DNA from 3 places in the Gottfriedia sp. NPDC057948 genome. Region 2 is predicted to be linked to each of the others. Evidence: riboswitches for the same ligand, from Rfam matches in the RefSeq annotation. Region 2 holds a riboswitch; each other region holds the start of a gene.

Region 1 (10,164 bases), on a different contig from region 2:
ATTGCGACTCCGACTAGAATATTGCGTAAAGCTTTGTTACGTTTTGACATTCTACATCCTCCTCTAAACTGTTAATTGGTGTTGCTTTAAAATATGCTGAAGTAAATGAGAGCATCCTTCTGTAATGATGTCATATACTTCATTAAAATTACCCGTATAATATGGATCAGGCACTTCCTTCCACATTGATGCTGGAACATAATCTGAAAGTAGTGAAATCTCTCCTATACAATTATTTCTTGCTAAATTCATTAAATCCTCTTTATTCTGTGCATCCATAGCAACAATATAACTAAAATATTTAAAGTCATTTTCTGTCACTTTTCGAGCTTTCATACCTTCGCAGGTTATACCTTTTTCACTCAATAAACCTTGTGTTCCCTTATGTGGAGCGTGACCTAAATGCCAATCTCCAGTACCAGCTGAGTCTATCATAAATTGTTTATCTAACCCTTTTTCTGTCACTAAATGACGAAAAACAGCCTCAGCCATTGGCGATCGACAAATGTTACCTAAACAGACAAATAATACTTGAATCATCTAAAATGTCTCCTTCAAATTATTTACACTTTCTGCCAAAATTTAGCTGTTTCTTTCGTATTCATTCTACACGGTAAATTTTAAAATGAAAAGCAAGCCATTGTGAATAATTTATGACTAGTATAAATAAGATAAAAGTTATAATGCTTATTTTTTACATAATAGCTATGATTACACTCATTTTTTAAAAATAATTTTAATGATTATCTAAAAGTTTAAATTGGTTAATGTTTTTAGCGATTCTCACAAAGATTCCATTAATAATGGCCAAATTTTTTTAATTTTTAAAGATAAATTAATTGTATTTTTAAATGACCTTGACTATATTTAGTAAAGACAACTAAATGTAAGCTAAAACCACAAGGGGAGCCATTTGGCTGAGAGTGAATAGAGTAGCTATTCTTACCCTCTGAACCTGTTAGTTAGTACTAACGTAGGGATGTGGCACGATGAAAAAGCAACGCCGGGCTCATCATGCTACCCAGTATTGCTTTTTTTATTTATTCCTACTGAAATCTCCTTAATTTGAAATGTGGAAGCGGCTCGCTTTTGCCCCGACACCACAAAGGGCAAGGCGCTGGAACTAGACATTATAAAATGTGACTAATCGCCCAGACATCATTACTTACAAAGTGTTTCACTACATAAGTTGTCCACTAGATAAAGGGGGAAATATATATGAAGACATCAAAGATTCAATTAATGACAGAAATAGCAATGTGTGCAGCACTAGCAATCGTTTTTGATTTCTTACCATTATTTACTGCACCTCAAGGTGGCTCTGTTTCATTATCAATGATTCCAGTTTTTCTAATTGCTTTTCGTTGGGGATTAAAGCAAGGTTTAATTACTGGGCTTTTATTAGCAGCACTACAAATCGTTACAAAGCTATATTTTGTTCATCCAATCCAAGTATTTTTAGACTATATTCTGGCATTTACTAGTCTCGGATTAGCTGGTCTTGTATATAAACAAATAAAAAATAGTTTAGCAAATGGCAATAAAAAAAGTGCAGCTGCTTATATAATTTTAGGAACTTTTATCGGTTCACTAGCTCGATTCATCTGCCACTTTATTGCTGGGATCGTGTTTTACGGTTCATACGCTCCAAAGGGTACACCAGTTTCTCTTTATTCATTAGTATATAATGCTTGGTACATGGTTCCTTCTTTTATTATTAGTGCAGTTTTATTAATCATTTTACTTTCATCTGCACCAGTTCTTGTTCATGTTAAAAAGAATCGAAATCAAGCAGCATAAGTTTTTAGTCAGTCTAAAGTTCCAACGCATTCAAATAAGAAAGTACAAGATACCCCACCGAGTAGTCTTTTTTATTACTTACTCGATGGGGTATTTACTTTCATTTTAACATCTATATAGGAAGTTTCTTGATTTTAAAGTGGTGCATCTACTAATGTCCATGTTAATGTTGTTTTATATTTGGCACCTACTTCTTTATAAGCTGCTCCAGGCACGAAAAGGGTTATGCTAGATGGATTCTGTCCAAATGCAATAGTCCATGTTCCAAGTCCCTTTCCTTCATCTGCAAAAGCTAGATTCTGGGCACCTCCACCGGGTATCAATGTCACTGTATTGGCTACTGGTTTATACTGCGCATGAGTGGATGAGTTTAAAATAGGATTATTTAATTTTAAAACTGCACCTGTTAATTCATTATTACCACTCTTGAATTGTTCATTTTGCTGCACTGTTAGTTTCCATCCGGTTTTTGTTCTCCGATGGTCTGTTACTTGAATAAAATTTGGTACTTTAATGATCGAACCATCTGAAGTTTGTTTTACTTCATCTAATTGAGCAGTATAAACTTCATTTTTACCTGAAGCTTCCTGCGCACCAAAATGGAAATTTGACACATAGTCAATACTTAACGAACTCTTTGTTCCAGGTTCATGAGGATTCTCTGGGTCAGTTGGGTTAATAGGTTCGACTGGACTTGTCGGGTTTGTTGGATCGACTGGATTTTTTGTTTCTGCCGTTACCGTTACATTTGTATCTGTACTGGTATTACCTGCGACATCTGTTGCAGTTGCACGTACTACATCCCCATCATACAATGTCCACTGTGGTACCTGTACGGAGAATGAACCATCCGCTCCGGCCCTTGTCGTTAAAAATGATTGGTCAGGTAATGCTATTTTCACAGTACTATTCGCCTCTGCTGTTCCCGTTATACTTGTACTGATATCTGTAATCGGATTTACAACTGGCGGTAAAATAGTTTTGTCTACTGTAAAGTGTAGAATTTTTTGATTACCTGCTTTATCAGTGATCACTAATGTGTGTTCCCCATCAGTTGGGTTTATTGTGCCAGAAGAAATAGTTGCCCCATTTAATTTAGCAGTATCAATACCGCTTAGTGCATCACTGAATGTAATGTTTGTTGCTGTATTTTTATTATATAATTGCCCGTCAGCATAGTTGGTAATAGGTAGTTCTTTATCAATTTTGACTGTAAATTTAGCTCCAGGGTCGGTTACTGGATTACTTTGATTTCCAGAATCATCTTTTGCTCTAATTAGAATATTTGTCGTACCTTGAGTTGAAACTGTATAATCAACGCCTGTTGAGGTGGCATTACTTAAACCGTTTTTACTCCAAGTGCCACCATTATCAGTAGAAACTTCATACGTTGTGGGATCGACACCATGATCGTCAGTTGCTGTAAAGTGAATTGTCGTGTTTTTATTGGTCCATGATGCACCACCTGTGTAGCCTTCTGGTATGGTAATAGTCGCATTCGTTATTTTTGGTGCCTCAGTATCTAGTACTGTAACAGAAACATGATCAACCTGAAAGATTTGAAATCCACTACCATCAAGAGCATCTTTTATACCGTCTTCAAAATAAATTCTAAAATTCACTTTAGTTCCGATCGCAGTGAAAGTAGTCGTTATATTTTGAGGTCCTGTGTATTCTCTCCATTCTTTATCTGTCGTTAGAGCGGTATTACTTTCTGTGTCAGATACAAACCAAGAATACTTAGGATCGGTATTCGCATTTTGAATAAGTTTAAAAGGAAACTTTAAGATATAAGTTTGTCCTGGAATTGTGTTAATCGTTTGGTTCATTGCTATTAACTCTTGAGAATCTACAGTGTTTAATACCTTTATTAAAATCCCACCTCCTGGAATAGGTTTAACATAACTTTTTGGGTTGACTTCACCAAATACCTTATACCAGCCGTCACCTTGATCCTCTAAATTGAAGCTATAAGGACCTAGACTTTGGCTTTTATTTAAATACGCCATAAATGACCAATTTGGAAAAGTAGTTGTTTGACTATCAAAATTAAAAGTAGGGTTTTGGACCAAGTTTGGAAATGTTGCTGCTTCTGTAATTGTTGGTTTAAGTAGTCCCTTTAATCCAAGTAGACTAGGTTGCGTCCCGCTCGTCATGATGACAAAAATGGATGCTAAAACAATCGCTTTAAAAAGTCGTTTTCTTTTTTTCACCATTATATTTCTCCATTCCAAAATAAAAAATTTTCTTCACTATCCTTTTCCGGATCTGAAAATCACATTAAAACCTCCAACTTTGTTTCTTTGCTGAACTCACAGTTAATATGTGAAAAATGTAACATGATTATCTTCGATGGTTCAACGACATTTTTTACCTATATCAACGGTAATCACGTTGAGTTTTAACTTGTTTTTTGTTTGAGATGTTCTTCTTACTATTTTAGGTTTAACTGCTACAAATGGTGATGTCACTTGCTTTTAGTTAGATTGATCCAACCAAATAGTAAAAACATTCTATCCACATTTTAAATATGCATTTTAATTTTGAACACTTTGTGAATTTTGGTTATCTGTCCTTTTCTTCAATCATATATATGAATACAGAAAAGTTTCGAAGGGGGTTTTAACATTGGTCTATGATGTAATCATCTTTTTCTTTTTTGTAATTATTCTTCTTGGTATGATTGGATCATTATTTTTATTATTGAAAAAAGCTTTAAATGAGGATGATACACTTAGAATTGATCCGAAACTTTCCCTGCCTAAAGAAAATGAACATTCATAGAATAACCCCCATCCTTAGGGATGGGGGTATTTTACTTACTCATAAACCTGTTAAGAGTATGTTATTTTTATATTCTTTCTATTTCTGTTATGAGTAAGTACTTTTCATCTTCTAATCTCCATCCAAACCCTCAAATAGGCTGATTTTTTTATTTCAATATAAAGCTATTTACAATTTAACGTTAATTTTACTAATTGTTGTCTTAGCTATCAAATATTACCATGACTATTTTTCCCCATTATCAGTTAAGATGGTTTATATGGTTTTTTAATCTTTTACATCATTTAGAGGAGGGATTTTAATGGATACATCATCCATCTCAAAAACGACTGTTGATGTGCTAAATAAGCAAATAGCAGACTGGAATATTCTATTTGTAAAGTTACATAACTATCATTGGTATGTAAAAGGTCCAAATTTTTTCACTCTACACACTAAATTTGAGGAATTTTACAATGAGGCAAGTTTACATATTGATGAGCTAGCAGAGCGAGTGTTAATAATTGGTGGAAAACCACTAGCTACAATGAGAGAGTATCTTGATACTTCAAGCCTTAAAGAAGCAAATAAGAATATTACTTCTGATGAAATGGTTCAGGACATTACTAAGGACTATAATTATTTAATTGAAGAATTAAAAGATGGTATGGAAATTGCAGAGTCTGAAAATGATTCAGTTACTCACGATTTACTTTTAGCCATTCGAGAACAACTTGCAAAGCATGTTTGGATGTTAACAGCCTACTTAAATTGAATTAAGACTTAAGATTAAATTAAGAAAAGCAGTATAAAATAAAATGGATTATTCATCCTTTTATCTTTATACTGCTTTTTTTCTTTCCTAATTTATCTAAAATAAATATTAGTAGACATATATTTTTTAATGTAATTCTTATTTTTTCGTGTGAAAACAGGTATTTTGAACTAGGAATTTAAAACTACAAATTGTACATCAGAAATATATTTTCCACTAAATTATTTCAATTTCCGACAAAAACCTCTTTTATTCTCCTTTATTTTCAAACACATCTTTTTATCTAACTTCAAACTGTTTTGGAAACGTTTTCATTTTGTATTTTCCTTACTCTCCCTTATTTTATTTAATCTATCAACCTTTTTATCGAATCATAGTGACATTTTTTTCCTATTAATTTACTAGTTAATCTGAATTTCGAATGATTTTTAGTCAAAAAGGACTATATATTACAGAAAATGTTTTCATATTGAAACATTCGCGTAATAATATTATACTTATGAAAATTCAAAATATATCAACAATTTTGCTCATGAAATCTCGAAAGGAGACACGAAATGTCAAAACCTCTTTTGGAAATCGAACATTTAACGACATCGTTTCGTATAAACAACCAATACTATCCTGCTGTGGATGATGTATCACTAACTGTCCATGAAAATGAAGTTCTTGCAATTGTGGGTGAATCAGGCTGCGGTAAAAGTGCACTAGCCCTATCAATCCTAGGACTACATTCAAATAATCGTACAAAAATGAATGGATCGATCTCTTACAAGGGTACAAATTTACTAACGCTAAATGATAGTAAATTGAATAAAATTCGAGGCAAGGAAATCGGAATGATTTTCCAAGAACCTCTAACTGCTCTTAATCCTTTAATGACGATTGGTAAACAAATTGAAGAAAATTTAGATTTTCATACTGATCTTTCACGTTCACAAAAAAAAGAGCGTGCATTAGAGTTATTAGATCAAGTTGGAATTCCAAAGCCAGAGGTTACTTATAAACAGTACCCGCATGAATTATCTGGTGGTATGAGACAACGTGCTATGATTTCAATTGCCATTGCATGTAACCCTTCGTTCATCATTGCAGATGAGCCAACTACTGCTTTAGATGTAACAATACAAGCTCAAATATTAGATTTATTAAAAGAAATACAGAAGAAAACGAAGCTAGGCATCATTTTAATTACGCATGACTTAAGTGTTGTTGCAGAAGTAGCAGATCGTGTTGCAGTTATGTATGCTGGACAAATTATTGAGACTGGTTCAGTAGAAGAAATACTAAATAATCCATTACACCCATATACGCGCTCACTATTAAACTCTATTCCTACTACCCATTCAAAAAATCAAAGACTTCATATTATTGAAGGTACAGTTCCACCATTAGACAAACTACCTAGAACAGGCTGCCGATTCAGCCACCGTATTCCTTGGATTCAAAATTATGCTCATGAAAATCAACCTATCTTGCACGAAGTTACACCAAATCATTATGTACGTTGTTCTTGTTATAAGCATTTCCATTTCAAGAACGAGAAAGGAGCACCGATCGTAAATGTCTCTATTAAAGGTTGATAACTTAAAAGTACATTACCCTATTCGTGGTGGTATTTTTCGAACAGTTGTAGATCATGTTCGAGCTGTTGATGGAATTTCATTTGAACTAAACGAAGGCGAAACATATGGCCTTATTGGAGAATCAGGTAGTGGAAAATCTACTGCAGGTAAGGCAATACTTCAATTGACTCAGGCTACTAATGGAAGTATTAAGTTTTTAGACAAGGACTTAATAACACTAAATAAAAAGCAAATGCGAGCATTTCGCCAAGAGATTCAAATGATATTTCAAGACCCATACTCTTCTTTAAACCCTAAAAAGAGAATTATTGATTTAGTTGCAGAACCGCTAAGAAACTATGAAACTTTAACTGCTGAAGAAGAACGTGATAGAGTACTTTACTACTTAAATAAAGTTGGATTATCTCCAGAATCATTATATAAATATCCACATGAATTTTCTGGTGGTCAACGTCAACGAATTGGGATTGCTAGAGCTTTAACTTTACAACCTAAGTTAATAGTTGCAGATGAGCCTGTTTCGGCTTTGGATGTTTCAGTACAAGCACAAGTACTTAATTTTTTACAAGATTTACAAGAAGAATTCAAATTAACTTATTTATTTATCGGCCATGACTTAGGCGTTATTCGCCACTTATGTGATCGAATTGGTGTTATGTATAGAGGGCGACTTGTTGAGGAAGGCACTACTGAAGATATCTTAAACAACCCACAACATATATACACTAAACGCTTAATTGCAGCAATACCAGATATTCGTCCAGAAGTTCGAGAAGAAAAAATTAAAGAAAGACAAGAAGTTAGAAAAGAATATCAACAAAATGCTTCTTCTTACTTTGATGAAAATGGTCGACCATTTGATTTAAAACCAATCTCAGATACTCATCGAGTAGCATTACCTTAGAAAGGAGTAACGAATATGTTAAAATTTGTCATTCGCCGTATACTCATCATGATTCCCCAGCTTCTGATCTTGAGTATACTAATCTTTGCACTAGCTAAAGCAATGCCTGGTGATGCGCTTACTGGACGATCAATTAACCCAAAAGCTAATCCACAAGAAATTGAAAAAATTCGTGAAGAAATGGGTTTAAATGATCCTGCTTATGTTCAGTATTATCATTGGATTAAAAATGTTGCAAAAGGAGATTTTGGTGTTTCCTATACACATAAAATCAATGTAGTTGATGTGATTGGTGACCGTATTGGAAATACTGTATTACTTGCCCTCTGCGTGTTTATTGTAACTTATTTACTGGCAATTCCACTTGGTATTATTAGTGGACGCTATAGCGACACCTGGGCGGATAAGCTGATAACCGGATATAACTATTTAGGTTTTGCTACCCCTTTATTTATTTTTGGAATTGTTATGCTGTTTGTTTTTGGATTTTATTTTGATCTTTTCCCAACGGGCGGTAGCGTAGACCCTACGATTGCTGACGGAACTTTTGCTTATTACGTAAGCAAATTAGATCATCTTGTTTTACCAACTTTATCAGGTGCACTTATTTCAACTGTTGGAATTTCTCAATATTTGCGTAGTGAAATTATCGATACAAAAGTAAAAGATTTTGTCAGAACAGCTAGATCAAAAGGTGTTCCAGAATCAAAGGTTTATTCTCGACACGTTTTACGAAATTCATTTTTACCAATCGCTGCATTTTTAGGTTATGAGATTACTGGTTTAATTGCTGGTTCTGTATTTTTAGAATCAATTTTTGGCTATCCAGGAATTGGGCAACTGTTCGTCAAATCCGTTATGTTACGTGATTTTACTGTTGTAAATGCGCTTGTTTTAATGACATGTCTTGCAACACTTTTTGGGACATTAATCTCAGATATTATTCTAAGCATCGTAGATCCACGTATACGGATTGAATAGGGTAGGTGAAATTTATGGAATTAAAAATCGAAAATCAAACTCATATTACTGAGCAACGAAAAAGTCCATCAGGATTTAGTGTCATTTGGGCAGAATTTAGACGAGATAAGTTAGCTTTAGGTTCTCTTATCGTACTTGGCCTAATAATAATAGGTGTGTATGCTACTTCTCTTATTCTAGATCAAGATCAAATTGTTAAAGTAGACTTTCTATCAATCTATCAGCCTCCTTCCTCTACTCATTGGTTAGGTACTGACTACGGGGGACGCGATATATTTGGACAACTAATAATTGGGACAAGAAATTCCTTTACGATTGGATTTTTCATCACAATTATTACAAATCTACTAGGCCTAGCATTAGGTTTAATAGCTGGTTATTTTGGTGGTTGGGTAGACAGTGTCGTAATGCGTATTATTGACTTTTTCTTATCCTTACCAACATTAATGTTAATTATTGTATTCGTAACAGTTGTACCTAAATTCTCAATCATAAATTTTGTCCTTATTATGAGCCTTTTTTTATGGACAGGTAAAGCAAGGTTAATTCGTTCAAAAGTATTATCAGAGAGCGAATTAGATTATGTGGCAGCAGCTAAAGCAATTGGCACACCGAATTGGAAAATCATTATCTCACACGTTTTACCAAATGTAAGCTCTTTAATTATCGTTGCATTCACTTTAAACCTAGCAGGAAATATTGGAATTGAATCTGGTCTTACCTTCCTTGGATTTGGTTTACCAGAAAGTACGCCAAGTTTAGGAACACTAGTTAGTTATGCAACAAATCCTGATGTTTTACAAAATAAGTTGTGGATATGGTTACCTGCATCGTGCATGATTTTAGTGCTCATGCTGAGTATAAATTTCATCGGTGAAGCGCTAAAGCGTGCAGCTGATGCTAGACAAAGAAGAGGTTAATTAAAAAATAAGGAGAGTGGAAATATGAAAAATGCAAAAAGCTTTACTAAAGTATTAAGCGCAATGGCAGTATCTATGATGATTCTTTCAGCATGTAAAGGTGGCGACACAAAGACTTCAACTACTACTAAGCAAATCGATCAAGCTGCTTTTCCAATTAAAGTTTCAAATAACAAAAAATCGGTTTCAGGTGGCATTTTAAAATATGGTTTAGTTTCAGATACGCCATTTGAAGGTATCTTAAATACAGTTTTCTATGAAGGCGATCCAGATTCTCAAGTTCTTCAATTCTTTGATGAAGCACTTCTTTCAACAGATGAAAACTATATTTATGACCAAGATGGTGCTGCTACATATAAATTAAGCGATGACAAAAAGACAATCACATTAAAAATTCGCGATAATGTAAATTGGACGAATGGAGATCCAGTTACA
Region 2 (10,164 bases):
TGAAGATGAAGCTAAAGTCATATAGACTCCAATTCCAGATTTCGCTCCTAGCCATTCAGAGATAACTGCTCCCATAACACTATAAGTCGCTGAAATCTTTAAGCCAGAAAAAATGGAAGGTAGAGAAAAAGGCAATTCAACTTTCCAAAAAATTTGTGATTTGGATGCTCCCGCCATTTTCATATAATTTATTAGTTCACTTGGTGTTTGTCGGAAACCATCCAACGCTGAAACTGTAACAGGGAAAAAACAAACAAGAGAAATAATAATTAATTTAGGTAATACACCAAATCCAAACCAAATAATTAAAAGCGGTGCCAATACGATAATTGGTACATTTTGCGAAAGAATTAATAATGGGTAAAAAGCTTCCCTAACACCTGGAATTAAATGCAATAGAAATGCGATTAAAAATCCTAATAAACTACCAATTAACAAACCAATAATCGTTAATTGAATAGTAGAAGAAATATGAGGAAGTAGTGAATCAGTTGATTTCATTCCTTCTTTAAAGATTGCGATTGGTCCTGGTAATAACCAAGATTCGATTTTCCAAATTTTAATACTTAGCTGCCAGCAAATTAAAAAAAGCAGGATGACAACGATAGGTTGCCATCCTTTTATATTTTTAGATTTCATTAACGGTACTTCTCCGTTAACACATCCATCGTAATACCTTGTGGTTGATAAAGTATTTTCATTTGAGTTATTACATTGTGGCAACCTATTTCAATCATTCTTTCATTCATTTTTTGAACAACCATTAATAATTGATTCAAGTCGCCTTCCATAGTTGTTTCCAATGGTTGAACTTGATATTTTACACCTGATTCATCAATAATTTTAATTGCTTCATCAACTGCTGGAATAACATCCTCAATATTATTTGTTTTCGGTATAATTTGGACACTCATTAAAGTAGTTTGCATTTTTGCTCCTCCTTATTTCGCTGGTAAGAATTCATTCGTAAATGCTTCTTTTGGCTTAAAGTTTCCTTCTAATAATTTATTTTCAGCTAAGAAATCAGCATAGTTTTTCCAAACTGATAATTTTTGCTCACCCCAACGTTCTGCATCATCTTTATATTTAGATGCTAACCATTCTTGACTTTTTTCCACTAATTTTTTATCTAAATCCGGATTATCCTTTATTAAAATCGATGCAGCTTCTTTTGGGTTATCAATCGCAAAATTATATCCTTTTGATGCTGCAGCCACAAATGCTTTTACTATTTTAGGGTTTTTACTAATCATTTTTTCATTCGTAGCTAAAACTGGAGTATAGTAATCTAGCTTTTTACTATAATCAGTTAAATAAATCATGTTTAATTTTTCTCCACGTAGCTCTGCTTCAATCCCTGTCCATCCTTGATAAATCCACGCAAAATCGATATCTCTTTTTACCGCTGTAAAGAAATCAGCCTCTCCCATATTAACGATATTTAACTTATTAACATTAGCATTTTCTTCTGACATAAGTGATTTTAAAATAGCCTTTTCAACCGGTGAACCCCATCCACCATATGTTTTTCCAACGAAATCTTTTGGAGACTTAATTCCTTTTTTCACTGGTGATGCAAAGCCAGAAGTATTATGTTGAATAATTGCTGCAATTGATACAATCGGTACATTTTGAACTCTTGCTTGTGTAATTGACTCTTGATAAGAAACCCCAAAATCTGCTTTACCAGATGCAACTAATTGGTCTGCACCTGTTTCTCCTGGGCTGATTATATCTACATCAAGTCCTTGTTCCTTAAAGTAACCTTTTTCCTTAGCAACAAATAGCCCAGTATGATTTGTATTTGGCGTCCAGTCTAGTACGACTGTCACCTTTTTTAATTGCTTTGGCTTTTTAGTCGTAGCAGTTTTGTTTTGACCACACCCAGTTAACATTAAACAAATAGCTACTAAAAATACTACTAGTTTTTTCATTATCTATATCTCCTTTTTGTTTTTTGTTTATACAAAAAGAAAACGTCCGGATACTAACCCGGACGTAAATGCGCTGTAAAAAACATATCTAAAAAGAGATACTGTTCCCTACGCTGGCATCACCCAGATCAGGTTCTAAGAGTCAACATCTTAAGGATGCTATCTCAGCCAGCAACACTGGCTCCTCCACATTTTTTCTCATATATAAACTTTTCCTCATTAATATAACAGATAATGATTGAATTTACGAATTATTTTTAACTTGTGTTTAAATGTTTTAATACTCTGTTAATAGGAGAAATAAAACTATGAAATTTTAACATTTTTAAAAAGAGAATGATAAACAAAAATATCATTTCTTATAGTAAAATCTTAAATGAATAAAGAATATACTACATCAACAAATTATTAAGTAAAATGAGGGGATTTTTTGAATAAACCAATCGGAGTCATTGACTCAGGTGTTGGGGGCTTAACAGTTGCCAAACAAATTATAAGACAATTACCTAAAGAGGACATTTTATACTTAGGCGATACTGCAAGATGTCCATACGGATCACGACCATATACGGAAATCAGAGAATTCACTTGGGAAATGACTAATTTTCTATTGGAGAAAGATATAAAAATGTTAGTCATCGCCTGTAATACAGCAACTTCAGTCGTCTTAAATGAGATGCGGGAAAAACTTCAAATACCAGTCATTGGAGTTGTCCGCCCAGGTGCTAGAGCAGCAATAAAATTAACACAAAATGACCAAATCGGTGTCATTGGGACGAATGCTACTATTAATAGTAAAGCATATCATTCCGCACTAAAGCGGATTAATGACAAAGTTATAATTGAAGGCTTGGCATGCCCAGAGTTTGCTGGAATTGTTGAAAATGGGGACTACAATAAACCTGAAATATTTGAGATTGTTAAACACACTCTTGCACCGCTTATTGATTCAAATATTGATACCCTAATTCTAGGTTGCACGCATTATCCATTACTTGGTCCAATCATCCAAAAAGTGATGGGACCATCAATCCAACTGATCAGCTCTGGTGATGAAACAGCTTTAGAAGTAAGTGCAATTCTGGATCAACAAAATATATTATCTAACTCTGAAATTACTTCACATGAATTTTTTACAACTGGAGATCCAACCATTTTTAGTAAAATAGCTTCATCCTTATTCCAAGAACCGATGGAAAACGTAAAGTATATTAAACTATAAAGGTCAATAGACCACTTTAAATGAAAAAAACCAACAAAGTAAGCCTTTGTTGGTTTTTGTGTTTTTAAATTACGAACGCTCTTCTATTTCATAATATTTATTCTTTTGTATTACTTGAAAAATAATCTTTAAGCATCGCATTGTTCTTTACAATATCATCTAAAGTATATTGATCTAATACATGTAAAAATTGTTCTAATGCATTATTAAATATATGTTTTAAAGAACAAACAGGTGTAATAACACAAGTGTTACCGTGTTCAAAACATTCTACAATATTAAAGTCTTCTTCAGTTTTACGAATTATTTCACCGATATTTATTTCTGATGGTAATTTAGCTAAACGGATTCCACCGTTTCTGCCACGGATCGTTTCGATGTAACCCATCTTTCCTAAATTATAAATTATTTTCATTAAATGATTTTTTGAAATATCATAAGCTTCAGCGATGTCCTTAATATTAACTAATTTTTCACGTGGCTCAGAGCTTAGAAATATTAGTACACGAAGAGAGTAATCCGAATAAGTTGTTAAACGCATAACTTGTCCTCACTGTTTTATTTAAGATTAATCATAGCATAATTGTGAACTTTTTTTAAACTTTTATGCATTTTTGCGAAAAAATACATAAAAGATGTATTTTATATATTGCTTTAAATAAATTCTAGGTCTAAGATAAAGATGTATTCACAATACTACTTTAAAACGTGATTAGGGGGATTTTTCATGCTTTCTCAAAAAACAATTGATATTATTAAGTCAACAGTTCCAGTCTTAGAAGTAAAGGGTACAGAAATCACTAAAGTATTCTATAAAAATTTATTTACTAATCATCCTGAACTATTAAATGTATTTAATCATACAAATCAACAACAAGGTAGACAACAAACTGCTCTTGCAAATACTGTTTTAGCTGCTGCACAAAACATTGATAAACTAGCAACAATTATTCCTGTTGTAAAACAAATTGCGCAAAAACACCGCAGTCTTCAAGTTAAAGCAGAGCACTATCCAATCGTAGGGCAACATTTATTAAGGGCAATTAAAGAAGTACTTGGTGATGCTGCAACTGATGAAATACTAGGTGCTTGGGCGGAAGCATATGGAGTTATTGCACAAGTATTTATCGATATCGAAAAAGAAATGTATGAGGAAGCATCTTCTCAAGAAGGCGGTTGGTCTGAATTTAAAGAGTTTAAAATCATCGAAAAAGTTGAAGAAAGCGATGTAATTACTTCATTCTACTTAGTTCCTAAAGATGGTTCTTCAGTTCCTACTTTCTTAGCTGGTCAATATATTACTGTTCGTTCTCAAATTCCTGGTGAAAAATATTTATCAAACAGACAATATAGCTTATCTGATGCACCAGGTAAAAATCACTTTAGAATTTCAGTAAAAAGAGAAGCTGAAGAAAACCAACCACTAGGTAAATTCTCAAACTACCTGCACAATCAAGTAAATGTTGGTGATACATTAGAAATTACTGCTCCAGCAGGTGAATTTACTTTAAATACTGAAATTGATTCAGATGTTGTTTTCTTAAGTGGTGGTGTTGGAATTACACCATTAATCAGTATGGCTAAGTCAATTACAAGCAATCAACCAAATCGTCAAGTCAGCTTTATAAGCGCTTCAAGGAACGGTAGATTACAAGCATTTGAAAATGAACTAAACCAATTAAAAGAGCAATTAACAAATTACAATTTATCATTTGTTTATGAAAATCCATCTGAGGAAGATCTTCAAAATAATAACTTTAAAAAGCAAGGTTATATTGATGCAGAATGGTTAAATAACAATGTTAAATCAGACAATGCAGATTATTACGTATGTGGACCAGTACCATTTTTAAAAGCGATTATAACAAGCTTAAAAGAATTAGGAATTAAAGATACACAAATTCATTATGAATTCTTCGGACCATCAATGAATTTAGACACTGAACCTAAAAGCCCTGTACATCAAGGTTAATATTTAGAAAGGATGCTCAATTAAGAGCATCCTTCAGACTGTTGACAAACGCTCGCTTTCTTCGTTGCTTCGTCTGTCTGCGGTGCTCATTACCGTCAAAGGTAACTCCGCTCCTCACCTGCCTTCGCGCCTCGAAAGACAAGCGTTTTCAATCAGTCTGAAAATCAAATTTTAGAACTTTGTCTACACACAAAAAGGATGCTCAATTAAGAGTATCCTTTTTGTGTGTTGACATATAAAACGGTCAGTGAAAATAATTATTAAGTGAACATTATGGCTGATCATTTAATGATATTAAAAGTAGTTAATAAATTTGAGGAGTTTTATAAAATCAACAAGCACTAGTAATTGTTGATTTTCGAAAAGTTACATATATTAAAGAGCAATTTATAGAAAAACAAATTTATGTGATTAGTATATAAGTTAAAGTTCCGATCTTAATTGAACTACAAATTCATTACTAAGCTTTTATGTTACTCTAAGAAAAGGATATTAAATTAGATTTTTACCGTAAACTTTTTTAATGAATGATTTGATCATTTATTGACAAGATTGTTTTTACAACAACGCGAAAGAATGCCCAATTAAGTGTATCTTTTTTTATTTCCGCTCTAATAATACAGCTACTCTTTTTAAAACCGTCGGTATTGTAAAGCTACCAAAAATTGCGATTAGGTCACTTGAGTAGTATTTTTTTAGAGTGCCATATACTAAGCCACTTATCATAAGATCGTACAAAAAGAATCGACCAAAATCACGTTTAGTTATGACCATAAAGATGATAGATGCATTTCTTGTTGTAAGAATAAGCCCACCTTCTTCTAGAAAAATTAGTCATTCTAATCAATGCGAATCACAAATTTATTTTTTATCTAACATCCAATAATACTTTTCAATTTCTTCTTTTACTTTTATCATGCCAATTTTCTCTAAAACTCTAATAGAGGCATGATTATAAATGGAACAAATAGCAGATATTCTTGTAACATGATTTTGCTTTAATCCCCAATCACAAATAGCCCTAGCCATTTCAGTTGCATACCCTTTACCTTGGTAACTAGGTGCAATACTATAACCTATCTCCATAATCCCAGTTTCATCAGGACCACCTTTAAATCCCATGTCCCCAATAATTACTCGATCTTTTTTATGAATAATAATTCCTTCATATTTTTCTTCAGTAGGATGCGTTTGAAAACGAGAGATTTTATAAGGGAAAAGATTTTTATATACGAGAATTGGCCACCCTTGAGCGAAACTATAAAATTGATTTTCAAATTCTAACTCTTTATTTCCACTTAAAACAGAAAGCATCGCTTCTGCTGTAAAAGTCATTAATAGTAAATTTTTAGTTTCAGTGATTATCATTACCTGACTCCTGTATACTAAATTTTATAGTTTTTTTGACTACTGCTTCCCTTAAAAAATATTCTAGAAATGACTAATCCAATCAGTCCAAGCAGTATAAATAAACCGGCTCTTACCATCAATGTAATATTTGGTAAATCTATTAATACAAGTTTTCCTAGCGTCAATAATAATAAACCTATCCCCGTATATGTCCAAACTTTAAACTTCTTAATGTTACCAAGTATCATGGCTAATATTGAAAGCAAGATCCAACTTATATTAATTAATAATCGAATCATATTGTCGGATTGATCTACTGCGAGTATTTGAACAATTTGTGTTATAAAAGCAATTAATATAACCGTAATTAATAAAGAACTACTTAATAAGATAAATTGCTTTTCATCTTCATTTTTATAAGCCAAAATTGCAATCGTAATTAGAGCTAGAATTAACATAAGCCAATTCATTGTTTCAAAAGACCAAAAAGAATCTATTCCAACTGATAAAATGGATATCCCCACAGGAATAAATGTAAGAGCAGCTAAAATTAATTTTAGTAGATCTCGATATCTTAAATAAAATAAATAAGTTGATACTGCTTGAATTATTAATACTGTACATAATAAGTTTTCTGAAACACTATCCAAACAAAGGAATGAAATGGCTAATATAAAATTTGTCGAAAATCCAAAGAAAAAATCCGATTTCTTTTTATAATAAAAAGTCAGGAATAAATATCCTACACATAAAAAGATTAAAATCATTGTTCGATTCAGATCTTCAAATGCACTAAAGATCCAACCGATTGTTAAAATAAAACTGGTGTGAAGAATTATTACTTGCTTTTTAATAGCAAACTTAGATTTTATCAATATAGCTAGCAAACTAATATGTTGAACGAGAATACTTAGTGCGAAATATTCAATTCCATTTGTATTAAAATTAACTAAAGCAACAATTAAATAAGATAAATGCAATAATATTACAGACGAAAGATAGATGAATTTATATTTCTTAAATGTTGCATAAAACATAAAGCATAAGTAAATCACTGTTTCATAGATAGAGAAAAATAAATAGTTTGGCGAATCACTTTTAACTAGAAATGGTACAAAAACGGCTCCTATTATACTTATTAATCCAATTACTTCTGATTTGTATCTATTCATCGAATAAAAACCAATACATACCCAAATAATCAAAAGGATAAATGCAATCGTTGACCCAACCATGTGATATAAATGATGCATAGCAAACGTAGTTAAAAATAATACCGGTAACACGCCACCAATTAATGATTGGCCAAGTGTAGATCGTTTAGCTTTCATTTGACGATTACCGTACCAGAATAAAGCAATCGCTATAACAAATCCAATACCTATTTTTGCATACTTATTTAATACCCCATAATCTGATGCCGCTTTAAATCCCCACATTACGCCAAGAATGAAAATAAATATAAAAAATCTAGGTAACCACTTTTGGAAAATAAGTGCTTCATAGTCAACCTTTTCATTTTCAACTGTTACTTTAACCTGTCTGCTAACTGTTTTTGGTGGTTTAGGATTATTTACTTTAGTTTGAGTTATTTGTTTAATCTCGTTTGAAGTTTCTTTCGTGATTAAGAGAAATTCAATTTGTTTCTTCATTTCTATGACTTCTTCTTCAAGCTTTTCTACCTTTTTTTTAAGATCTTGATTCTGATTATCCAACTGCATCACCTCTTATCATAACTATGTATTTTATTAAGACTAAATAACTGAAAAGACATCCTTCATATAAGTTCGCTACTTCCTGGATTAATCCTATATAAAAAAATATTTATGATGTATGTTTTTTTGCAAATTTCGTCATATTTCCCAGAAAATAAAGACAATCAGTTCTACTGGAAAACAAGTCGTTAATTAAATCTGTCAAAAAAAAATCCTCTATTATAAAATAGAGGATTTTTAAAATTAAAATAGAACTTTTTCTGATTTTTGTTGTTTAATCATTTCTAAGAAGCTCTCGAATGGTTGAGTACCAATGTCACCTTCGCCACGTTTACGAATAGCTACAGTATTATTTTCAACCTCTTGATCACCTACTACTAACATATATGGTAATTTTTGAAGTTGTGCTTCACGGATTTTATATCCAATTTTTTCGCCACGTAAATCAGCTTCAACACGAATTCCTGCAGCTTTTAATTGATCAGCAAGTTTTTGTGCATATTCATTGTGAACACTTGAAATTGGTAATACAGCTACTTGAACTGGTGCTAACCATAATGGGAATGCTCCAGCAAAATGTTCAGTTAAGATTCCTAAGAAACGGTCAATTGAACCATAAATTGCACGATGGATAACAACTGGGCGTTCTTTTTGGTTATCTTCATTAACATAAGTTAAATCAAATTTCTCAGGCATTTGGAAATCTAATTGAATTGTAGCACATTGCCAGCTACGTTTTAATGCATCTTGAATATGGAAATCGATTTTAGGACCATAGAATGCGCCATCGCCTGGGTTTAATTTAAAGTCTAAGTTCTCAGATTTTAGAACATTTTCTAAAGCCTGCTCTGCTGAGTTCCATAACTCTTCTGAACCCATTGAATCTTCTGGGCGAGTTGATAATTCTACTTTATAAGTGAATCCGAATACGCCGTAAATTTCTTTAATTAAGTTAATTACTTCAATAATTTCGCCTTCAATTTGGTCTGGACGACAGAAGATATGTGCATCATCTTGAGTAAAAGTACGAACACGCATCATACCATTTAAGGCACCAGAATATTCATGACGGTGAACTTGACCATTTTCGCACATACGAACCGGTAGATCACGGTATGAATGTAACTTATTTTTATAAACTAACATATGACCAGGGCAGTTCATCGGTTTTAATGCGAATTTTGTTTCATCAACCTCAGTAAAGTACATGTTTTCATGGTAGTGATGCCAGTGACCTGATTGCTCCCATAATCTTTGATTCATAATGAATGGTGTACGAACTTCTTTGTAATCTTTTGAAGTTTGTAATCCGCGCTCATATTGTTCTAATTCATTACGGATAATAGTACCTTTTGGTAAGAAGAATGGCATACCAGGTGCTTCTTCAGAGAACATGAATAATTCAAGTTCTTTACCTAATTTACGGTGATCACGTTTTTTAGCTTCTTCTAATAAGAATAAATGCTCTTCTAATTCCTTCTTACTTGGGAAAGCAGTACCATAAACACGTTGAAGCATTTTATTATTCGCATCGCCTCTCCAATAAGCTCCAGCAACTGATAATAATTTAATCGCTTTTACACGGCCAGTTGTAGGAACATGTGGTCCACGGCAAAGGTCAACGAATTCACCTTGAGTATACATTGAAATAACTGCATCTTCTGGTAAATCACGGATTAATTCTAGTTTAAACTCATCGTCTAATTCAGTGAAGAATTTTATTGCCTCTTCACGACTAACTTCTGAACGAGTAATCGGTAAGTTTTCTTTAATAATTTTTTCCATTTCTTTTTCAATTTTAGGTAGGTCTTCTACTTTAATTGAAACAGGAAGATCAATATCATAATAGAAACCGTCAGCAGTTACAGGTCCAACCCCAAATGCAGCTTTTTCGCCTTTATAAAGACGTTTTACTGCTTGAGCTAAAATATGCGCTGAACTATGACGCATCATCTCTAATCCATCTTGATC
Region 3 (10,164 bases), on a different contig from region 2:
ACCATACTAGTTGGGGTATTTACACTAAAAATCGCACAACAGTTTATCCTTTCATTCGGAAAACTAGCCAATTGTTCTAATCAATTAAAGAATTGATATGATGGTATGAATCTATTAAATAGTTCAAGACAATCAAGTTTTCCTCTTCAAAAAATAAAAATCACTTCATTTTTTAATGAAGTGACTTAATTCTAGTTAGTAATTATTCCTTTAATGGAACAACAACAGAACCCATTAAATACTTTTGTCCACTACTATTCTTCTGAACTACTAAAACTTCATAGGAACCAGCCTCTTTGGTTGAACTAGTTGCAGAGTATTTAAAGAATAAAGTATTACTCTTTTCTTTAAATGTAGGAATTTCTACCACACTAAATCCTTTTAACTTTTTATATGCAGAATTTAACTCATACTGTGTTTTTTGAGAATTTTCCCTGCTAAAATTAGCATCCATTTCAAATTTAAAATTACCTTCACCTGTGTTATAACTTTCTAGGTACCACCGGTAATCATTTTCTATATTATTTGCCAGATCGATCAATTCAAAATGATAATCGCCTGTTTTTAATTTTAAAAGTCTATCATTATGATTACTTAATACGATACTATTAAAGAAAGGTACATACTCATGCAATTCAAATGTAAATATACCATTATCATGAATTGATGTATCAATTACTTTCGTGTTTTTACTAACTAATACATTATCACGAAATAATCTAACATTTGTAATTGGTGCTTTATTGTAATTATCGTAGAAATATAAAGTTATTCTTTTCGTATACTCATTTTTATTAAAGAATAAATAATTTTTTTCTTTTTTTATTTCTCCTTCTAATTTAGCAACAGCAGAAAGCTTGGGATGCGTAGGGTGATTATTTTTTTGGGAGTTGCATGCTGTAAATATAGCAATGAGTGTAGCGGTTAGTAAAAATAAACAAAGCTGTTTTTTCAAAAAAATTCCTCACTTCTTTTTTTCCTAATTTAAATTTCAAAAGAATAAACTATTTTCGAGGATATCTGAAAAACCATTTATACGTTCCGTCACGATCATTCGCCCTGCTGTACAAAGTCTTTTTTGAGCCAAGTAAAGGTTTGTATGTGTATTTATACTTTTCTACCTTAATTTTATTAGTACTCCATAATTCATAGAAATAACCTTTTTGTGCAGTAAATTCTACAGTAGATGTTTTTCCCCAACTCTTACCAAATGTTCCCCCTAGATTTGCTTCGGCAATTTTTTTGATTCCAAATTCAGTAGAACCGGAAAGGGTATAAGTAGAATTTGAAGTAGAAGATAGTGTAACTGTCGCTTGTGCATTTACAGCTTCAAATGCATCTTTATCCCATCCATTATATTTATATGAGTATACGTAATAATTCCACTTTTTATCTTTCCAGGGACCTAAAAGTTCAGAACTGCCAAATTCATTAGTCGATCCATTAGTAACACTAGGACGACTATTTGAAGGAACAACTGCTGCCAGTGCAGATAATGGGTCTAATGTAGAAAAAATAATTCCATATGACAAAATTAATCCAAGTCTTTTTTTCTTAAATTGTTTCACTAAAATTCTACCTCCTTTTATATTTATTTCGGTATGTTTCAATATTAATGATCAAATATTTTTGTATAATTTGTTACAGATGATATTCAATAAACAACGTTGAAACGTAAATTTACATTAGTTAAGGAAGGTTTAGAATATAGTAATTGTTACTATGTTTGAATGAGTATGTATAAAATACAAAAAGGGCACCTATCCATCAAATTACGATGTAATAGATACCCCAGATACCAATTTATTATTTATTAACCAACATACTCAAATGTTCAGCAGCTGATTTAATATCTTCTTTCCCTAATATCGCAGAAACAATTGCAACACCGTCAATTTTTGTTTCCATTAATTCAGAAACGTTTTTTTCATTAATTCCACCGATGCCTACGATTGGAATTTTTACTGCCTCACGTATTCTTCGTAACTCATCAAGTGCTAAATATTTTGCATCTAGTTTTGTACTCGTCGGATACACTGAACCAATACCAACATAATCCGCACCTTGTTCCTGTGCAATCATTGCTTCTTCTAATGTTGATGCAGATACACCAATAATCATATCTTTCCCAACAATCTGTCTAGCCACAGTTAAAGATAAATCTTCTTGACCGATATGCAAGCCATCAGCCTGTATTGCCAATGCGATGTCTAAACGGTCATTAATAATCAATGGAACATTATATTTTGAAGTGACTTCTTTTACTTGCATAGCAATACTGTAAAAATCTAGACTGCTACAATTTTTTTCTCTTATTTGTACGATTGTTGTTCCACCTTTAATTGCTTCCTCAACAGATTGAACTAAATCCCTTGAACCTAATACATCTCGATCCGTTACTAAATAAAGCTTATAATCTATTTTACTTTTTGTTATAGCCATTCAATTTGTCCTCCTGTTATAAGTGTATCAACAGAAGCTTTAGATACCTCATCAAATAAGTTTACTTTAAATGTACCGATTCCTTGTCCTTCAGTTAATCGAGCCTTAGCAAGCTCTCCACAAAGACCCATTGTCGTAATACCGGAAACAGCTGCTAGGAAATAATCAGTCGTTGCACCAGCATAAGTTCCAATTAATGATGTACTCATACATCCAGTTCCAGTAACATCAGCTAGCATTTTATCTCCATTTGAAATGGTACATACTCGGTCTTGTTCTGCAATAATATCTACCGCACCTGTAATTGCAACTACTGAGCCTAATTTCGCTGATAGAGATTTCGCAATTTCAACGCCGTCTTCTTCACCAGCTACAGAATCCACACCTTTAATTTGAACATTTAAGCCAGCAATCATTTTAATTTCTGACATATTTCCACGAACTACTGAAAAACGTACTTCTTTCAATAATTTAGAAGTCGTTTCTGTACGTAAAGTAGTTGCTCCTACACCAACAGGATCTAATATAACTGGTACGCCTAATTGATTGGCTTTTTTACCAGCTTTAATCATTGATTGAATTGTTCTTTCATTTAATGTTCCAATATTAATAACAAGAGCTGATGCAAAAGATACCATTTCTTCTACTTCGGCTAAATCATCTGCCATAACTGGTGATCCACCTAGAGCTAACACCATATTTGCACAGTCATTTACAGTTACATAATTTGTAATGTGATGAACTAAAGGCTTTTTCTCTTTCACACTTTCAAGAATTTGACTCATTTCATTCATAGTTAACATTTTTTTCTCCCCCGATTTGCTTTGGAACAAGCTTATTAATAACAAACTGAACAACTATATAAATGACACAAATTAAAATCATACTTGGAACAGTAGCTCCAAGGAAGAAGTCTAATTGTACAAACTTACGATAAATAAAAACGCCTAAAATCCATGTAATAAACGCGATCCAATCAATCTTCAACGCTTTACTTATATTTGTTCTTTTTAGAATAAAATAGTCCGTTAATAAAATTGCATATAACGGTGCAAAAAAGGAACCAATTGTATATAAAAATCCTTCATACTTCTCAATAGGGAAAATAACGGCCAATAACGTTCCAATAGCTGTAACAATAAGGGCGATATGTTTTCCATTTAACTTTGGAAAGATGGTTGTAACTGATATTCCGGCAGAGTAAGCATCCATGAAAGTCGTTGTAACAGTTGCTAAGACGACGATACCAACTGCAAATAATCCTAGATTTGCACTCATTAAAACAGCAACCGGGTCTACTTCATTAAATGCTAATACTGCGCCTAGCCCAATAATATACATCCAAGAGCTACCAAACATATAACCTATAAAGCTACCAATCGCTCCATCTTTTGTTGTCTTCGCGAAACGAGTATAATCACTAATTAATGGAATCCACGATAATGGCATAATTACTGATAATTCAACGGCTGCACCAAAAGATAGTCCAGAAGTGCTTGGTTGAGTTAAGATTTTATCACTTTTAAAAATGACAAAACATAGCACAATTGTTAAAACAAATAGTAAACCAACCGCTAAACTATTAAGTTTTTTAGAAGCATTTTGTCCAAAGTACAACCAGATTGCGATTAATACTCCAATTACTAAACACCAAACCCATAGGTGGTCAAACCGATAATCTTTTATTGTAACTAAATTGATTGAGCGAGCTCCAGTTAAAATCATAATTGCTGTCCAGCCTAGTAACTGTAGAACATTCAAAATCGAAAACAAATAGCTACCATAGTTACCAAATGAAATTTTTGTAGATTCCATTGCTGATAACCTTTGCTGAGAACCAATGACTCCACCTAAAATTAGCAATAATGTTCCAAGTAAATGCCCTACTAAAATGGCCGTCAAACCTTTCTTAAAACCAAGTGGTGCTACTAGGGCACCAGTCATAATTTCTGCTACAGAAACTGCCGCACCAAACCAAAGTGTTGTAAAGTTCCACTTCGTCATTTTTGCATTTTGATTAGACATATTGGACTCCTGCCTTTTCATACAATGAGTAAAAATGATGTACAGGACCTACCCCTTTTCCGATTGAAAAGGAATGTTGGATTGCTAATGTTATATAATTTTTCGCCTCTCTAATAGCCTCATTTAATTCAAGTTCATTTGCTAAATTAGATGTAATGGCTGAAGATAAAGTACAACCTGTACCGTGGGTATTAATTGTATTAATTCTAACGCTATTAAAGCTTGTAAATTCGTCACCATTAAAACAAATATCGGTAGCCTCCCCCTCTAGATGACCACCTTTTACAAGGACGTTTTTAGCACCTAATGAGTGAATTTGAATAGCAGCTTCTTTCATCTCTTCAATGGTTGTAATTTTTCTTCCAGTAATGACTTCTGCTTCAGGAAGATTTGGCGTAATAACCGTTGCTAACGGAATCAATTCTTGAATTAAAGCTTCCTTTGCATCCGGACTTAATAAGTCAAATCCGCTTTTTGAAACCATAACTGGATCAACTACGATTTGCTTTGGTTTATATTGCTTTAATTTCTCAGCAATGACTTTAATCGTCTCTATTTGAGATACCATTCCAATTTTTACAGCATCCACTTTAATATCAGTAAAAATTGCATCTAACTGACTAGCAATCATCTCTGGTGTCATATCTTGTACTGCAAACACTCCTTGTGTATTTTGAGCAGTTACTGCTGTAATTACACTCATTCCAAAAACACGATGAGCTGAAAATGTCTTTAAATCCGCTTGAATCCCTGCACCACCACTTGAATCAGAGCCTGCTATCGTTAATACTTTCTTCAATTCTCTTCCCCCTATTTCATGAATAGAACTCTTTGATCTTACAGATAGAAGATGACACTTGATTTTAAATACAAAAAAGCACAAATCCCATAAGGACTTGTGCTCGAACAAATCAATGTTATGAATACAAAATATGTATTCTACGTTCACTTTCCTACGCTGGCATTATCCAGATCAGGTTAAAGGGTCAAAGACTTATGTGTCTTAATCTCAGCCGAACATTTACGGCACCCCTAGTACTATTCAATTATTAAAGTTTATTACTTTATCATCTTAATTAATCCTTCTACTTTATTCAAGTATTTAGACAGTTTACTTTAAATTTTATCTTTTTAGTTAATTCTATATTGCTATTTTGAATAATTTACAGTATCACAATTTGAACTACAAGTCTTTGCGATTGAGCAAGAGCCACATTTACCTTTTTTCGTTTTCTTTATATATCGTAAAAGTGTCCACCCTGCATATCCAAAAATAAGAGCTCCTATTATAATATTGACAATCATAAGTAGATACCCCTTTCTTTAATAGCCTAAGAGACTTCCAACTTGATAGATAATTAGCGCTAATATATACGCAATAACTAATGCATATCCAACTGAGAAATACGTCCATTTAGCTGAACCTGTCTCTTTACGAATTGTCGCAACAGTTGCAAGACATGGTACATACAATAAGACAAATACCATAAAGCTAAATGCAGAAAGTGCAGAAAACTGTGTTGACAATATTCCTTGTAAAGAATGTGCATTTGGCACATGATAGATAATATTCATGGCAGATACGACTACCTCTTTAGCCAAAAATCCTGTTAGTAAAGAAGCACCTGCTTGCCACGTCCCGAAACCTAAAGGTGCAAGTATTGGTGTAAGTATTCCACCAATCATTGCTAAAAAGCTATCATCCATCGAAACACCTAAACCACTTGGTCCCATATAAGATAATAACCATATTACTACAGAACCACCAAAAATAAACGTACCTGCTTTTCGAATAAATCCTTTACCTTTATCCCATGTGCTTCTAAATAAAGCTTTACCTTGTGGCATACGATACGGTGGGAGTTCTACGACAAATAATGAAAACTCACCCTTTAATATAGTAGATGAAAAAACCTTAGCTAATACTAATGCAACTACTATTCCGAGTATATAGAGTGAAAAAACAACTATTGCTTGATTTTTCGCAAAAAACGCGCCAACGAATAGTGCATATACCGGTAAACGCGCCGAACAAGACATTAATGGTGTTAACAAAATCGTGAGTAGTCTCTCTCTAGGCTGTTCAATCGTTCTAGCAGCCATAACTCCAGGTACATTACAACCAAATCCAATAATCATTGGAATAAATGCCTTACCAGTTAAACCAACCATTTCCATCGAACGATCCATTACTAAAGCCGCTCGAGACATATATCCAAAATCTTCAAGGAATGAAATTAGTAAAAACAAAATAAAAATTTGTGGAACAAAGACTAAAACTCCACCAACACCGGCAACAATACCATCAAGAACAACTGCTTTTATAAAATCAGATGCATGTATTGCATTTAAGCCGTTTGTTAGCCAGTCCGTTACAGGTCCTGATAAAAACCCATCTAATGCGTCAGATAAGGGTAACCCCAACCAATCAAAAGTAAGCTTAAACATTAAAAACATTGTAACTAGGAAAATAGGAATACCCAAAATTGGGTGTGTCACAAATCGATCAATGCGATCAGTTAATGTAACTGCTTCATTAGATTCTTTCTCTACAGAACTTCCAATTAATTTTGAAATGACTTCTTTTCTTATAGAATAAATCCATTTTGAAGGTGATACACCTTGTTCACTGTTTAATTGTGCCTCTGTTATTTTAATTACTTGGTCAATTTTACTAAAATCGTAGGATGAAGCGATAAATTCAATTACCTCTTTATTGCCCTCTAAAATTTGTATTGCAGTCCATCTTTTAGGAATAGATAAAGTTGAAGGTAATAGCGTCATAATATTTTTAATACCGTCTTCAATAATTATTCCATAATCAATTTCAAACTCAACTTCAGATTGAGGAATTGTCTCTAGTAATTCGTTTACCTCGTTTGTTCCCTTACCAGATCTAGCGTCAATTGGAATAACTGGTACCTGTAATATCTTTGAGATACTAGCAGGATCAACTGAAATTCCTCTTCTTTTAGCAACATCAACCATATTTAGACCAATAATCATTGATTTATTAAATTCTAGAAGTTGAAGAGTGAGCATTAAATTTCTCTCTAATTGAGCAGCGTCAACAATATTAATCATCCCATCAAATGTTTCATTTACAAAAAAATGCGAAACAACGGCCTCATCTTTTGAAAGAGGGCTTAGAGAATAGATACCTGGCAAATCAATTAGATTTCCAAGTTTATTTTTTATACTCCCTACCTTTTTTTCAACGGTAACCCCACTCCAATTTCCTACATATTGGTATGTACCTGTTAAATTATTAAATAGAGAAGTTTTTCCTGTATTTGGATTTCCAATAAGCGCTATATTTAACATATTTTTTCTACCTTTATCCCAGATGCATCATGAAATCGAATGCCAAGTGATTGTCCGCAATTTTCAATCATACAAGGCCCTTTGAACGGCATTGTACATTGTAGGCAGACCATAGCCCCTTCACTTATCCCTAGATCTAAAAGACGTCTCTTCACTGCCTCACCTAGTGATGACAAGTCCGTTATTTTTGCTTTTTCGCCTTTTTTTAATTCTGAAAGTAACATAAGTGATTCCCCCGGATCAAAACTTATTATATAAACAATTAATAATGATAATCCTTATCAATATCTTTATCTTAAGTGAAGACAAGTTAATTGTCTACCTGCTTTTATGAAAACGTTAACTTAAGAAAAAATTCCCAAAATTTCGTGAATAAAATCAAGAAAAAACCTACAAAGATATTTCTATGTAGGCTTTTTTAGAAAAAGATGATTATTGTTTATTATTTTAAATCTTTAACTTCTTTTAATACACTTTCTAATTCGTCACCAGCTTGGTTAAGTGTATCTGCATTCAATGGGGATACTTTTACTCCTGCTTCAATAATATGAAGTGGCGTTTCAACTTTTTCATAAAGATCTTTGTCTTTACCTTTTACCGAGTCTTCGAATTTTTCCCATGATTTTTCAAGCGCTTCTCCGCTATCTTTTGCCTTTGCTTCATCATTATTTGAAATTTGTGTTTTTAATTCTGAAATCGTTTTGATCATATCATCAGAACCAGTTTTAATTGCATTGTCTGTTTTCGTTCCACATGCAGATAAAGTTAAAGATAGTCCTAAAGCCATTGCTGCGACTAGTTTTTTATTAGATAACATTTTTCGTTCCCCCTGAATTTTTACTACTTTTATTATTATTTTTATTTGAGAATCTATTATAAATAACAGTAATACAAGCTATTAGCAACAAAATCATCTGGGGTACAAAGCTCTCCCAAGTTGAATAAATCGCAAAGAAATCAATTGTAGGAATAGGTGCCTGAGTCGCTGGAAGTAATCCAGATAGTTGTAAACCATGAATTCCCATGCCGGCAAATTTAAAGCATAAATAGAACATTAATATACTTGAAATAAGGAAAAACGGTCTCATTGGGATTTTCAGACCAACCTTTAAGATTAAGAAGCTTAGTATTGCTAAAATTGCAAATCCTAACCCAATTCCTATTAATAATGACGATAGTTTAATTGATGACGCCATTCCAATAAAGAATAATACCGTTTCAGTTCCCTCACGGAAAACTGCTAAAAACGCAAGAATGGATAAAGATAATAAACTACCTGTATTTAATGCTTTATCACTTTTAGTTTTAATATATTGTTGCCATTGCTTCGTATTAGATTTGCTATGTAACCAATAACTCATATATAAGAGCATGACAGCAGCAAATACCCCAGTCCAGCCTGCGATTAAGAAGTTGTTACTTCCAAAAGCACCTGCTGAGAATAAAACATTTACAATGACACCTAGAATGATACTGACAGTTAATCCCGTGCCAACACCAAACCAGATCCACTTACTTTTCTTTTCTTGTCCAGACTTTTTAATAAAACCTAGTAATGCTACAACTACTAGTAATGCTTCTAATCCTTCTCTCAGTAAGATAGTAATAGCATCGATCATTGTATAACTAGTTTTAGACGCTAATGGTAATAGATAATCACGCATATCTGTAATTGTTTTTGTAGCCGCTTTCACATCAGGCGTTTTAGCAGTTAGCATTGCATAAGAAGTTACCATGTCTCTTTCAGCGTCTGTGTACACTGTTTGAGATTGTGTTAATACAACACCTTCAATATTGATCCAAGATTTTCTAAATTGATCAATCTCTGAAGTTGCTCCTGATACATTGTTATCTTTTAAATCTGCTAAAGCTTTGTTTAATATTTCGATTAAATCTTCTACACTACCTGTACTTTTTGAATCTAATTTTGAACTAGCGAACTGATGAGAAATAAACTTTTCATTTACCGCTTCTAATTCTTTAAGTGCAGTTACTAGTGCATTTTGATTCACTGTTTTTTGTGCTAGGTTATACTGAACCATTCCCATAGCTTCCTCGATTTTGCCATACGCATCAATCGATTTGTTTTTTATTCCATCCTCTTTATCAAGCCACTCGTTGTTGAATTTTTTATATTCCTGCTCAGCAGATTTAAAATCTCCTTTTTGTGCAGATTGGATTGCACTTTCTACAAAAGAATTTGCATGTGTTAAATCCTCTTCAGGGCTTGCAGCAAAGGTTTTAAACGGTAAAACTAAAAATAGTAAAGCTGTTAAAGTTACTTTAATAAGAGCCTGCTTCATCGTTGATTTTCCCCTTAAATATAAATGATAATCATTATCACCTCTTGATAATAAGGTTATTTCAAGTAAT

The links. Region 2 has a riboswitch for thiamine pyrophosphate ahead of ACFVRR_RS12870 (ABC transporter substrate-binding protein). Riboswitches for the same ligand answer to the same signal wherever they lie in the genome.
Region 1: another riboswitch for thiamine pyrophosphate. It lies ahead of thiT (energy-coupled thiamine transporter ThiT); the one in region 2 lies ahead of ACFVRR_RS12870 (ABC transporter substrate-binding protein).
Region 3: another riboswitch for thiamine pyrophosphate. It lies ahead of thiD (bifunctional hydroxymethylpyrimidine kinase/phosphomethylpyrimidine kinase); the one in region 2 lies ahead of ACFVRR_RS12870 (ABC transporter substrate-binding protein).

Annotation. Positions count from the first base shown of each region.
Region 1 covers NZ_JBHVPN010000009.1:20,420-30,583, reverse strand. The annotation lists gene ACFVRR_RS14620 (hypothetical protein) at 1-50, opposite strand, end outside; gene ACFVRR_RS14615 (low molecular weight protein-tyrosine-phosphatase) at 64-540, opposite strand; TPP riboswitch at 893-997, shown strand; gene thiT (energy-coupled thiamine transporter ThiT) at 1,219-1,800, shown strand; gene ACFVRR_RS14605 (WxL domain-containing protein) at 1,935-4,016, opposite strand; gene ACFVRR_RS14600 (hypothetical protein) at 4,429-4,584, shown strand; gene ACFVRR_RS14595 (Dps family protein) at 4,901-5,338, shown strand; gene ACFVRR_RS14590 (ABC transporter ATP-binding protein) at 5,896-6,921, shown strand; gene ACFVRR_RS14585 (ABC transporter ATP-binding protein) at 6,902-7,828, shown strand; gene opp4B (oligopeptide ABC transporter permease) at 7,844-8,809, shown strand; gene ACFVRR_RS14575 (ABC transporter permease) at 8,824-9,729, shown strand; gene opp4A (oligopeptide ABC transporter substrate-binding protein) at 9,754-10,164, shown strand, end outside.
Region 2 covers NZ_JBHVPN010000007.1:50,870-61,033, forward strand. The annotation lists gene ACFVRR_RS12860 (ABC transporter permease) at 1-639, opposite strand, end outside; gene ACFVRR_RS12865 (thiamine-binding protein) at 639-929, opposite strand; gene ACFVRR_RS12870 (ABC transporter substrate-binding protein) at 942-1,934, opposite strand; TPP riboswitch at 2,023-2,132, opposite strand; gene racE (glutamate racemase) at 2,365-3,156, shown strand; gene ACFVRR_RS12880 (RrF2 family transcriptional regulator) at 3,254-3,697, opposite strand; gene hmpA (NO-inducible flavohemoprotein) at 3,884-5,128, shown strand; gene ACFVRR_RS12890 (GNAT family N-acetyltransferase) at 5,990-6,496, opposite strand; gene ACFVRR_RS12895 (DUF2339 domain-containing protein) at 6,514-8,193, opposite strand; gene thrS (threonine--tRNA ligase) at 8,437-10,164, opposite strand, start outside.
Region 3 covers NZ_JBHVPN010000002.1:354,079-364,242, reverse strand. The annotation lists gene ACFVRR_RS05620 (hypothetical protein) at 203-955, opposite strand; gene ACFVRR_RS05615 (hypothetical protein) at 1,005-1,568, opposite strand; gene thiE (thiamine phosphate synthase) at 1,807-2,442, opposite strand; gene thiM (hydroxyethylthiazole kinase) at 2,433-3,245, opposite strand; gene cytX (putative hydroxymethylpyrimidine transporter CytX) at 3,229-4,467, opposite strand; gene thiD (bifunctional hydroxymethylpyrimidine kinase/phosphomethylpyrimidine kinase) at 4,460-5,266, opposite strand; TPP riboswitch at 5,401-5,511, opposite strand; gene ACFVRR_RS05590 (FeoB-associated Cys-rich membrane protein) at 5,617-5,772, opposite strand; gene feoB (ferrous iron transport protein B) at 5,791-7,791, opposite strand; gene ACFVRR_RS05580 (FeoA family protein) at 7,785-8,015, opposite strand; gene ACFVRR_RS05575 (hypothetical protein) at 8,234-8,608, opposite strand; gene ACFVRR_RS05570 (FTR1 family iron permease) at 8,598-10,094, opposite strand.